2 regions of the Blastococcus deserti genome follow, and region 2 is predicted to be linked to the other one. Evidence: predicted binding sites of a transcription regulator. Region 2 holds the regulator's gene; the other holds the start of a gene.
What was found. The regulator LexA, encoded in region 2, represses DNA repair genes until DNA is damaged. The targets are predictions, from matches to a motif close to TCGAACANNTGTTCGA.
Positions count from the first base shown of each region.

Region 1: the regulator LexA is predicted to act here: its motif matches at 4,257-4,272, upstream of ACFSHS_RS10400 (HNH endonuclease signature motif containing protein).

Region 1 covers NZ_JBHUHP010000009.1:497,901-504,219, reverse strand. The annotation lists gene ACFSHS_RS10420 (helix-turn-helix transcriptional regulator) at 1-237, shown strand, start outside; gene amrB (AmmeMemoRadiSam system protein B) at 262-1,062, opposite strand; gene amrS (AmmeMemoRadiSam system radical SAM enzyme) at 1,065-2,171, opposite strand; gene ACFSHS_RS10405 (antibiotic biosynthesis monooxygenase) at 2,322-2,942, shown strand; gene ACFSHS_RS10400 (HNH endonuclease signature motif containing protein) at 3,025-4,236, opposite strand; gene ACFSHS_RS10395 (response regulator) at 4,383-5,030, opposite strand; gene ACFSHS_RS10390 (sensor histidine kinase) at 5,027-6,277, opposite strand; gene ACFSHS_RS10385 (ABC transporter permease) at 6,274-6,319, opposite strand, start outside.
Region 2 covers NZ_JBHUHP010000030.1:44,444-50,762, forward strand. The annotation lists gene hflX (GTPase HflX) at 1-102, shown strand, start outside; gene ACFSHS_RS20100 (phosphatase PAP2 family protein) at 166-885, shown strand; gene ACFSHS_RS20105 (hypothetical protein) at 890-1,963, shown strand; gene lexA (transcriptional repressor LexA) at 2,027-2,785, opposite strand; gene ACFSHS_RS20115 (LysM peptidoglycan-binding domain-containing protein) at 2,989-3,579, shown strand; gene ACFSHS_RS20120 (hypothetical protein) at 3,777-4,679, shown strand; gene nrdR (transcriptional regulator NrdR) at 5,328-5,885, shown strand; gene ACFSHS_RS20130 (vitamin B12-dependent ribonucleotide reductase) at 5,979-6,319, shown strand, end outside.

The DNA.
Region 1 (6,319 bases), on a different contig from region 2:
CGGCCCGCCGACATCGCCGCCCTGCTGACCGACGCCTACCGGCTCACCGAGCGGGAGGCCCAAGTGGTCGGGCTGGTCGTCCGCGGGCACAGCAACGCCGAGATCGCCCGAGCGCTGTGGTTGTCGCCCTACACGGTGGCCGATCACGTGAAGAACGTCTTCGAGAAGACGGGCGTGCGCAGCCGCGGCGAGCTGACCAGCCGCCTGTTCTTCGACCACTACCTGCCGCGGCTCTGATCGCGGCCGCGTCATGCAGAAGCGTCATGCAGGAGGGTCGTGCAGGAGGAAGGCCCCGTACCCGACGACCCGGCCGGGGTCGGCTCCGGCGTCGGCCGACGTGGCCAGCCGCAGGACCTCGACGTCGAGGCCGCGGTCGGCGGCATGCTGCAGCAGACCGCGCAGGGGCCAGTGGCCACAGGCGTCGGCCGGTCCGACCGCCAGGCCGTCGCGGGCGACGATCGCGGCGGCGGTGTGGGCATCCTGCTCGCGAGCCAACGGCTGGGGCAGGTAGTGGCTGAGGTCGGTGGAGACGACGGCGACGGTGCCGGTCTCCGCGAGCAGGCTCGACAGGAGGGCAGCGACCGTCGCGGGGGGCGTGTGGCCGACCAGCAGCGGCAGGGCCCGGACTCCGGGGTCGAGGGCCCGCTGGAGGAACGGCAGCTGGGTCTCGATCGAGTGCTCGCCGGCGTGCGGGTGGTCGTGGACGGCGACGCCGGGCGTACCGATGACCGCCGTCCGGGCGTCCACGTCGATCTCGACCGGACCCAGCGGGGTGTCGAAAGCGTCCACGCTCGGCACCGCCATCCCGCGCAGCGGCGTGACGTGCGCCGGGCCCAGCACCACGACGCGCGTGATGCGGAAGCGGCTCGGGGCCAGGTGGGCGTAGGCCGTGGCGGCCACCGCGCCGGAGTACCGGTAGCCCGCATGGGGCGCGATGACGGCGACGGGGTGCTCCGGCCGCTCGGGCCGGACGTCCGCGAGGAGGCCGTCGACCAGGTCGGCGAGGGCGGAGCGGTCGGCGGGGTAGAACCGGCCGGCCACGGCGGCCGGACGGACGCGCACGGTCAGCCCCCGGCGCGCGCGAGCGACACCGGCAGTCGCCGTGCTCCCCACCGGCCGACCGGTCCGTCGTAGCGACCGGGGAGGGCGGTGCCGCAGGACCTGCAGCGCCCGTCGTCGGTGAGCCGGTAGCGGCCGATGACGTACCAGTCCCGCTCCACGACGACCTCGCCGCAGCCAGGGCAGGCGGTGCGCCCGCCCTCGGCGTCGTGGACGTTCCCCGTGTAGACGAAGCGCAGCCCGTGCCGGAGGGCGATCCGGCGGGCGCGGGTCAGCGTCTCCGGCGGCGTGGGCGGCACGTCGCGCATCTTGTAGTCGGGGTGGAACGCCGTGAAGTGCAGCGGGATGTCGGGCCCGAGGTTGGCGGCGATCCAGGCGCACTCGGCGTGGATCTCGTCGTCCGAGTCGTTCAGCCCGGGGATGAGCAACGTCGTGATCTCGAACCAGACGTCGGTCTCGTGCCGCAGGAATTGCAGGGTGTCCAGCACCGGCTGCAGGTGCCCGGCGGCCACGCGGCGGTAGAAGTCCTCGGTGAACGCCTTGAGGTCGACGTTCGCGGCGTCCACGTGCGCGAACAGTTCCCGCCGGGCGGCCTCCCCCGCGTAGCCGGCCGTGACGGCGACCGCCCTGATGCCCCGGGCCCGGCAGGCGTCGGCGACGTCGACCGCGTACTCGAGGAAGATCACCGGGTCGTTGTACGTCATCGCCACGCTGCGGCAGCCGAGCCGCTCCGCGGCCTCGGCGATGCTCTCGGGACTCGCCGCGTCGGAGAGCCGGTCGATCTCGCGGGACTTCGAGATGTCCCAGTTCTGGCAGAACTTGCAGGCCAGGTTGCACCCCGCCGTGCCGAACGACAGCACGGAGCTGCCCGGCAGGAAGTGGTTGAGCGGCTTCTTCTCGACCGGGTCCACGCAGAACCCGCTGGACCGGCCGTAGGTGGTGAGCACCACCTGGTCGGCCACCCGCCCGCGCACGAAGCACAGCCCGCGCTGGCCCTCGTGCAGCCGGCACTCCCGCGGGCAGACGTCGCACTGCACCCGGCCGTCGTCCAGCCGGTGCCAGTAGCGACCCGGAACCGTGTACCGGTCCTCGAGGTTGATCTCCGACGTCACCGCGTCGCCTCCCCTGCCTCACGGTAGTGCGCGGAGGTTCGTTCCGGCAGGGTCGGACCGCGACGGTTGCCCGGGCTCGCGGAGGGCGAGGACAGTGGGCCCCGCGGCGATGCCGCAGGGGTGTCGCCGTTCCCGGGAAGGAGTGGTGGCATGTACGCCCGAACCACCACCATGCGGATCGACAACCAGTACGTCGACGACGTCGTCGCGATCGTGCGCGACGAGCTCATGCCGATGGTCACGCGGATGGACGGCTGCGTCGGACTCTCCCTGCTGGTCGACCGTCACCACGGCCGTTCCGTCACGACCAGTGCGTGGGAGACCGAGGAGGCGATGCGCGCCAGCGCCGAGCGCGTGCGCGAGTCGCGTGACCGCGCCGCCCAGAGGTTCGGCGTCACCCCCGAGGTGCGGGAGTGGGAGATCGCCGTCCTGCACCGGGCACATCGGGCCGGCGACGGCGCCTGCGCGCGGGTGACCTGGACCCGGACCGCGCCCGGCAACCTCGACGCCGTGGTGCAGGCCTACCGGGAGAGCCTCATGCCCTGGTGGGAGCGGACCGCCGGGTTCTGCAGCAACAGCCTCCTGATCGACCGCCGGGAGGGAGCGTGCGCGTCGGCCGTCGTGTTCGACAGCCGGGATGCGATGGCGCACACCCGCGACCAGTTCACGACGCTGCGGGAGGAGTTCGCGCAGCGGATGGCGATGGAGATCCTGGAGGTCGCGGAGTTCGACCTCGCCCTCGCCCATCTGCGGGTACCTGAGACCGTCTGACCGGCAGCCCTGAGCGCCCGGGCGGGTTCGGGGCGCGGGTGACCCGATCGCCGAACGCCACCTCGCGTGCTGGCGACACGAGTCAGTGCGCTGCCAGGAGTGGTTCGGCGAGGAGGATCTCGGTGCCGTCGGGGCGGTAGGTGCGCCATCGGCCGTCGGGTGATCGCTCGACCCGGAAGCCGTGGTGCACCTTGGTGTGGTGCCGCTCGCACAGCAGCGCCGAGTTCTCCAGCGAGGTGTCGCCGCCGTCGATCCAGTGCACGAGATGGTGGACGTCGCACCAGTGCGTCGGGGCACCGCATGCGGCGAACACGCACTTCCGGTCCCGCTGCTCGGTGGCCCACCGCAGATGCGGCGGGACGACGCGGTGGGTGCGACCCACGTCCAGCGGGGTGCCTTCGGGGCCGAGGATGACCCGGCCGATCGTGCCGTCGCAGGCCAGCCAGCGCGCCCGGGCCGCTGAGATGGTGGTACCGAACCCGGTCTCGGCGGTGGCCGGGCCTGTCGAGGGGTGGACCAGGTCCTCGACCGGGACCGTGACGATCACGTGCGGCTTCACAGTGCGCAGCGTCGGCAACCCGCCGGTGGCCAGCAGGTTGTCCGCGGCCTGCACCAGGGCGTCACCCAGCCGCTGGGCGCGGCTGCGCAGATCGCCCTTCGGCCGGTCGGCCTGCACGATCGACTCCAGCGCCGCAACCACCTTCTCCCCACCGACCGCGTCGAGCTCGAACCGGCCGGTGACCCGGCCGTCCAGCAGCCGCGACAACGTCAGCGACCGGCCCTCGGTGGGATCGGGCTCGGGCCCGTCGGGATCCAGCCGAGCCAGGTAGTAGGCCACCACCCGTCGAAGCTGCGCGAACGGCTGCGTGGCGGCAACCTCGGCCAGCGTGGCCTCGACGGCGGCCAGGTCGACGCCCTGCCCGACTGCCTCGGCCTGCACCTCGGTCACCGCCACCGGCGCCATCACCGCGACCTGATCGGCGCTCACCGCGCCGGAGGCGAAGGCCGCCGCCACCGCCGGCAACTGCTCGACCGCCCGGCCGTTGCCGATCAGCCGCCGCACCTCACCGGCCGACAGCCGCACGTGCCCGCGCAGCCACGAGGACATCGACCTCAGCCCGTCGTGCTCGGCCGCCTGCACCACGTCGGCCCGCCGAACGGTGCGGGTCAGTTCGGCGTCCAGCCGATTGCGCGCCCGCACCAGCAGGGTCGTCCGGTCCAGCAGTTGCGGGGCGAGGAAACCGTCCAGGTCCTCGGCCGCGAGGGTGTCGAGCACCGCCTCGAGCTCTTCCACGACACCCCCAGCCAGTCAGTTCGAACGCATGTTCGATGATACCGCCTGCGCGAGGGTGGCACCACGCGAATACGCAGGTCAGGTCGCTGTCCACAGACTCCGTCGAGGCGTTGCCAAGAGTTCGACGATCGACGGCTCCGGGCAGCTCACGGGGCGTGCGACGCAGTCCCCGGCCCCGGCAGCAGGCCGCGCTCGACGGCCACCATGACCGCCCGCGTCCGGTCGTCCACCCCGAGCTTGGCGAACAGCCGCAGCAGATGCGTCTTCACCGTCGCCTCACCGATGAACAGCTCGCGCCCGATCTCCGCGTTCGTCAGGCCCCGCGCCACGCCGGCCAGGACCTCCAGCTCGCGGGGCGTCGGCGCCTCCACCGCCGGCGCCCGCATGCGCGACACGAGCCGCGCGGCGACCGGTGGCGCCAGCACCGTCTCTCCCCGTGCGGCCGCTCGCACCGCCTCCGCCAGCTGGGGCAGAGGGGCGTCCTTCAGCAGGTATCCGGTGGCCCCGGCCTCCACGGCGCGGACGATGTCGGTGTCGGTGTCGTAGGTCGTCAGCACGAGGACGCGGACGGCAGGATGCGCGGCACCCATCCGCTCCGTCGCGGTGACGCCGTCCATCCCCGGCATCCGCAGGTCCATCAGGACGACGTCCGGCTGCAGCGACGCGACCGCGGCCAGCGCCTCCGACCCGTCCGACGCCTCCCCCACGACCGTCAGGTCGTCCTGCGCGTCCAGCCACCCGACCAGCCCGCCGCGCACCACCGGGTGGTCGTCCACCACCAGGACGCGGATCACGACGCCGGCACCCGCACCGTCACCCGCGTCCCCTCACCCGGCGCGGAGGCCACGTCGACCTCGCCGCCCACGGAGGAGACCCGGTCGCGCAGCCCGTCCAGTCCCGAGCCGTGCGCCCGCGCCGGGTCGAACCCCACCCCGTCGTCCTCCACGTGCACGGAGACCTGCCGCGCGCCCTCGTCCCCCACCACCGACACCCGGATCACGACCGCGTGCGCGGCCGCGTGCCGGCGCACGTTGGTCAGGGCCTCCTGGGCGCCACGCAGCAGGACGACCTCCTCGTCGCGGCGGAGCACCAGCCCGCCGTCCAGCGCCGAGGTGTCCACCCGCACCGACAAGCCGGTCTCCCGGCCGAAGCGTTCGGCCAGTCGCGCGAGCGCGTCGACCAGGGTCGACCCGTCCAGGGCCACCGGCCGGAACGCGGCGACCATGGCCCGCGCCTCGGCGAGGTTCTCCCGCGCGACCTCCTCGATCAGCGCGAGTCGCTCGCGCACCGCGTCGTCGTCCCGGCCGACCTGAGCGGTCGCCGTCTGCGCCAGGACGACGATGCTCGTGTAGCCCTGCGCGAGGGTGTCGTGCACCTCCTGGGCCAGCCGCTCCCGCTCGGCCAGCACGCCGCGCTCGTGCTCGGCCACGGCCAGGTCCGCCCGGGTCAGCTCCAGCTCCTGGATCAGCTCGCCCCGCCGCACGCTCTGCCACAGCACGTGGCTGATCCACAGCCCCAGGCCGGCGCTGAAGACGATGTTCACCCCGGTGGAGACCAGCGCGTCCATCGCGGCTTCGCCCGACGTCGCCCGCGTCACCGGGCCCAGCGCCGATGCGACGGCCAACAGCACCGTCCAGATCACCCCCGCGGGCGACCCCTGCACCACGAACCAGATCTGCGGATAAGCCAGGAAGAGCAGGAAGAACACGCCGGGGGCGACGAACCCGAGGACGCCCGACGTCAGCACCAGCACCGACAGGTACGCGACCGCGCGCACCGGACGTCCGGCCGCGATCGCCGGCGCACCGGCCAGCAGGTACGCCACCGCGAGGACGCCCAGCACGACCAGCGCGGCGGCCCGCGGCGGCCCGTCCTCGCCGACCACCACCGTGCCGACGGCCAGGACCCACATCCCGGCCGCCAGGACGTGCAACCCGGCCAGCGTGGCCCGCCAGCCGCGCTCGCTGAGAGGCTCGGGACCGCCGCCCTCCTCCGGGACGTTCGGGAGGAGGACGGCGGCCAGCCGGGGCCCGACGGTCATCCGGCGTCCCGCCGCCAGCGGAACGTCCTTGCGCACACCACG
Region 2 (6,319 bases):
GTGCTCAGCGAGCGCCACGAGGACGGGGGCACCCGGCTCACCGCCCGGGTGGACGGCGGCCTGGCCGCCACGCTGGAGCAGTTCGCCGTACCGGTGGCCTGACCCCTCCGGGGGCGACCAGAGCGGCCGGGTCACGATCAGGTCACGGGCCGGTACGGTGGCCGGGTGACGAGCGGCGTGCTGCGGGCCACGGGGCTGCCCGGCCCGGCCCGCCCCGTCACGACCGGCCGGCCGCAGCGGTGGCTGCTCGTCCTGGCGCTCGTGGTCGGTGCCGTCGTCACGGCCGACGTCCTGAACCGGGGGCCGCTCGAGCGGCTGGACCTGCGGGCCGCCGAGGTGGTCGGCGGCTGGGGGCTCCGGGACTCCGCGGCCTTCCCCTTCGTCTGGTCGGTGACCCAGGTGGGCGGACGGGTGACCATCCTGGCCGTGCTGGCCGTGCTCGTCGGCTACCTGGTGTGGCGCCGGCGGACCTGGCTGCCACTGGTCCGGGTCCTCACCGCGCTGGCCCTGCTCACGCTGGTCGTCTACGGGATCAAGTACGGCACCGGCCGGACGGCGCCCGCGTACCCCGGGGTCTTCCTGTTCCACGAGGACGGGGCGTCGTTCCCCTCGGGACACGTGGCCAACGCCGTCCTCATGTGGGGTGTCGCCCGGTGGCAGGCCGTCGAGTACGGGCTCCCGCTCGCCGTGCAGCGGACCCTGTGGGTCCTCAGCGTGCTGGGGCCGCTCGTCACGGGGCTGGCGATGGTCTCCCTGAACTTCCACTGGGTCACCGACGCCGTCGTGGGCGGGGCCGTGGGCATTCTGCTGTTGGGCGTGGTTCACGCACTGGATGCAGCTGTTCTGTCACGCTGGGTACGTGCCCGGGGCCGGCAGACCGCGTAGCGGCGTGCGGGGACGGCTGCTGGCGGCCGGGGGAGCGCTCGGTGCCCTGGTCGTCCTCGGCTCCGCGGTGCCTGCGGCAGCTCTGCCCCCTGCCGATGTGCCCCCTGCCGACGTGCCCCCTGCCGACGTGCCCGCTGCCGCCGAGGACGCCGCGGCGGCGCCGACCGTGCAGTGCCAGATCACCGAGCCGGGTCTCGCCGAGCTGTCGGGGCTGGTCGCGGTCGGGGACCGCGTCCTGGCGATGAACGACGGCGGCGACCGGGTCGCCGTCCACCTGCTCGATCCCGCCTGCCAGGTCATCGACGTCCACACGGCGGCGGTGGACCCCTACGACCCGGAGGACATGGCGGTCGCCGCCGACGGGACCGTCTGGCTCGCCGACACCGGCGACAACACGGCCACCCGGACGACGGTGGCCCTGCTCGCCCTGCGGCCCGACCGCACGACGGCCGTGTACCGGTTGACCTATCCGGACGGGCCCCATGACGCCGAGGCGCTGCTGCTCTCCCCCGACGGGACCCCGTACCTGGTCACCAAGGAGGTGCTCGGCGCCAGCGGCGTGTACAGCCCGGCGGCAGGGCTCGTGGACGGCGGAACCGTCGCGCTGGCGAAGGTGGCCACGGTGAACCTGACCTTCACCGGTACGCCGGGTGGGCCCGTGGGCCAGGCCGGACAGCTCCTGGTCACCGGAGGGGCGGTCGCGGCGGACGGGCGGCATCTGGCGCTGCGCACCTACACCGACGCCTACGTCTGGCCCTTGACCGGCAACGACGTGGTCGGTGCACTGGCCGCGACGCCGGTGCGCATCGCACTCCCGGAGTCGCCACAGGGCGAGGCGATCAGCTTCACCGCGGACAACCTGGCCCTCCTGGTCGCCAGCGAGGGTCTGCCCAGCGACCTGACCCGGGTGCCGCTGGCCACCGAGGTCGCGGCGCCGCCCACTCCGCCGGTCGGCCCCGTCCCGAGGTTCACGGATCTCACCAGCTCGGGCCTGTCCCCGATCACGTCGGCCCTGATCGCTGCGGCCGTCGCCACGGTCGTCGTGTGGGTCGCGGGCAGGCTGCGCCGCAGGCCCTGAGGCGTGGCCCCGTCCGGAGGCTCGCCGCGAGCGTGCGAGCGGTGAGAGGGACGGGGTCCTCTCTCAGACGCGGCGGAGGACGCTGACGACCCGGCCCAGCACGGTGGCGTCGTCGCCCGGGATGGGCTCGTAGGCCGGGTTGTGCGGTAGCAGCCACACGTGACCGTCACGACGCTTGTAGGTCTTCACCGTCGCCTCGCCGTCGATCATGGCGGCAACGATCTCGCCGTTCTCCGCGGTCGGCTGTTGGCGGACCACCACCCAGTCGCCGTCGCAGATCGCGGCCTCGACCATCGAGTCACCGGTGACCTTGAGCATGAAGAGGGTGCCCTCGCCGACGAGCTCGCGGGGGAGCGGGAAGACGTCCTCGACCGCCTGCTCGGCCAGCACCGGACCACCGGCGGCGATCCGGCCGACGAGGGGCACGTAGGTGGGGGCCGGGGTCTGGGCGTCGTCACCCAGCCCCACCTCGACCATCGGGGCCACGGTGTGCGGGGAGTCGCCCGGGAGCCGGACGTCGAGCGCGCGGGGCCGGTTCGGGTCGCGCCGCAGCCAGCCCTTCTTCTGCAGAACCGACAGCTGGTGGGCGACCGACGACGCCGACGACAGGCCGACCGCCTCGCCGATCTCCCGGACCGAGGGCGGGTATCCGCGCCGGTCGATCGAGTCGCGGATGACCTCGAGCACCCGGCGCTGGCGCTGGGTCAGCCCGTCACCGTCGGCGCCCCGGTCGGGGAACGACCGGACGGCGGCCGTTCGGGTGCCCGCGGGGGCGTCCCCGGACGCCTTGCGACCTCCTGAGCTCCCGCTCTTGTCCGCCACGTCGCCTCCTCGTCCGCCGCTCGCGCAGCGCGTGTGTCCGTGGGACGGACGGTAGCGCGTCGCGGCCCGTCGATCAAACACGTGTTCGAAGTTGCGACGTGTCCGGTCGCTTTCGTCGGACCTGTCCGGTAGACATCGAACAGCCGTTCGATTCGAACAGGCGTTCGACGATCCGCGCAGGTGGCGAGCAGGGGAGACCGGTCATGGGGTGCGTGCGGCAGGCCGTGCTGGAGTTCGACGAGGAGATCCAGGTTCCGTGGCGGCCCCGGCTGGTGTCGGTGCCCGATGCGGGCGACGCCGGCCCGGCGCGCCGGCCGCCGGTGTCCCGCTCGCGACGGAGCCCCTCCCGGGTGGGCGTGTGCCGGCCGACCGTGCCTCCGGTCGTCCCGGCCGGCCGGGCGCGAGAGGTGGTGGCGCCTCCGGGTGGTCACGCCATCGCGGCGGGGTCGCCGTCGGCAGGTCGGCCGCCGGCGCGGCGGCATCCTGGTCCCGGCCCCGCGCCGGCGGGAGCGGTGCGACTGACCCGCCGGGCCCGCCGGCTGGCCGTGGTCCTGGCCGTCGCGGCGGGGGTGGCCCTCGGTTCCTGGCTGGGGCCGCTGCTCAACGGTGGCGCGGAGGGTCTGCGCCTGGCCGGGGAGAGCAGCGTGGTCGTGCGCCCGGGTGACACCCTCTGGTCCATCGCCTCCTCCGTGGCCGGGGGCGCAGACGTGCGCGCGGTCGTGGACGAGATCCAGCAGCTCAACGGCCTGGACGGCACCCAGCTGCTGCCGGGTCAGGCCCTGGTGCTCCCGTGAGCCGAAGCGGCGCCGGCACTCCCGGCCCGGCCGTGCGGCCGCACCCGCCCGGTGTCCGGCGTGAGGAGCCGACACCCGGAGTGCCGACCGCGCGGCTCCCCTCGGCAATAGCTCCACAACGGCGGGGTGCGACTTCGTCAACCCTCAGCCCGGGCGTCTTCACGCTCTGTGGTCGCATCAGCGCTTACGGTCGTCATGTGTCAGGCGCCATGGAGAACCGAGCAGCGGTGTTCACCAGTCAACCCCAGGCCGTCGAGGTCTACCAGGCAGGAACCTGGTGGGCGGGCGAGCTGCTCGGCTGGCGGCACGACGCCAGCGGTTCCTGCCAGGTCTGGGTGCGCGTCGTCCTGGACGGTGTCGAGGAGACCGCCTGGACCGACCTCGAGTCCCTCCGCCTGCCCGAGCGGCACCTGGCCGTCGCGGCCGGGTCGCCCGCGGGGTCCGCGTACGCGCCGGCCACCCAGGAGATGTCCGTGGCCCGCCACCCCGCCGGGCGGCGCTCGCGCGCGGCAGACGGCGAGCCGACCGCGGCCGCCGGGATGCCCGCGGTCCGCGACCTCTCCGTGGTGCCCGACCTTCCCGTCACGGGTGGCCGGCGCACGGCCGACGAGACCGCGCAGTTCGCGTCGGTCGGCCGTCGGCGTGCTCCGGAGACCACCGATGTCCCGTCGGGTGGGCGCCGGACGGCCGACGAGACGGCGAAGTTCGCCTCGGTGGGCCGGCGACGTGCTCCGGAGGGCGTGACCGCTCCGTCGGCCGCCCCGTCCACCTCCCCGCGGATCACGTCCCCCGGGCGTCACCGGGCACCCGCCGACCCGGGTCGGCACCGCACGGCGGACACCGGCCTCTTCCCGGTCGTGTCCGACGCGGCGGGATCCGATCGCACTCCCCCCTCCGCGTCCCGCCCGGTGACCGGCGCAGCTCCCGCGGTGCCGCGCGTGGCCGCCGTCCGGCCGCACGAGCCCCTCCCGCGCTCTGGTGGGACCTGGACGGCGCCCGAGGATTTGGAGCCCGAACTGCTGACCCGGCCCATGCGGTTGAGCGACCACGTCCCGCACGCCCGGCGGCCACGGGTCGACGGCTCCCTACGCGGCCGCTGACCCGTGACGAGCCCGGCGTGCCGTCGGGCGTGACGGCCGTCGCCGGCGTGGGCCGGCCGGCTTCGGCCCCGTCGTAGCCGGCCACCCGACCGTTCCGGGTGGGCTCGTGCGCTTCGTGCGGCGCGGCCGCGTGTGCCCTCCGTGCGGCGGCGCCGGTGCATCTCGGCTGCGGTGCCCTCGATCGGATTCGGGTGACAGCCGGCGGCTCCGATCGCTCCGTCCGGCGTCCGGCTCATCGCGACCGGGCGACCGGGCGACCGTGCCGTCGGGTCGGTCGTGGCCGCACCGGTGGCGGCGGCAATCTCCTCGCCGGCCCGGTCCAGGCGCGTCGGTGCGGCCGGCGCCGCGCGGACCATCGGCTCGGGAGATACCCCGGGCGCGTGGCCGCGGCGTGTCGTGTGACTCGTGGGGAGCGATGTTTCCCCTGGTGACGGCAGTGCCGGGGCGGAACACGCCGAGGCGTCCAGCGCTTGCACATCTTGTGATGACCGGCCTAGGGTTCCCCTACATCTAGTAGTTACAGAGTTGTAAGCCCGTCCACAGGCTCGTCCTCAGGTTCTCCCCGGAACGTCCACCGGATGTCCCCAGGAGGGTCCACAGAGGAGCGGCTGGACGGAGACGAGAGCTCCCGGAAGGAGGTGGCCTGCGATGCGTTGCCCGTTCTGCCACAACGCGGACAGCCGGGTCATCGACTCGCGGGAGGCCGACGAGGGCGCCACCACGCGTCGTCGTCGTTCGTGTCCCAAGTGCGGGCGTCGCTTCACCACCGTCGAGGAGGCGGTGCTCGCCGTCGTCAAGCGCAGCGGGGTCAGCGAGCCGTTCAACCGGTCGAAGGTCATCGCCGGCGTGCGCCGCGCGTGCCAGGGGCGGCCGGTGGACGAGGACCAGCTGAAGCTGCTGGCCCAGCAGGTCGAGGACGCCATCCGCGCCACCGGTGCCGCGGAGGTCCCCAGTCACGAGGTGGGACTGGCCATCCTGCGGCCGCTCCGCGAACTCGACGAGGTGGCCTACCTCCGCTTCGCGAGCGTGTATCGCTCGTTCACCTCGCTCGAGGACTTCGAGAAGGAGATCACCGAGCTGCGGGCACGTCACCTGACCGGTGGCACCCCCCCGCTGCCCGGCATGCAGGACACCCCGCCGGCGGTCCGCCGCCGCGGTGCGGCGCGTGCCCAGGCGCCCGTCGACGGCGCCCCCGCCACCGGCTGAGAACTGTCAGCACCGACCGCTACAACATCACCAGTGCAGTACCAGGAACCGGCTCTTCCCCAGCCGCCGAGTCACGACACCAAGGAGAGCTCCGTGACCGAGACCGAGGATCGCTTGTCAGGCCGTACGCGGCGTGCCGCCAAGGCGCCGTCGCGGGGGAAGGGCCTGAAGATCAAGCGCGTCTTCACCACCCCCGGTGTGCACCCCTACGACGAGGTGACCTGGGAGCGCCGCGACGTCGTCATGACCAACTGGCGCGACGGGTCGATCAACTTCGAGCAGCGCGGTGTGGAGTTCCCCTCCGAGTGGAGCATCAACGCCACCAACATCGTCACCACGAAGTACTTCCGCGGCGCCGTCGGCACGCCGCAGCGCGAGACCAGCCTCCGCCAGCTGATCGACCGGGTGGTGCTCACCTACGGTGCGGCCGGTCG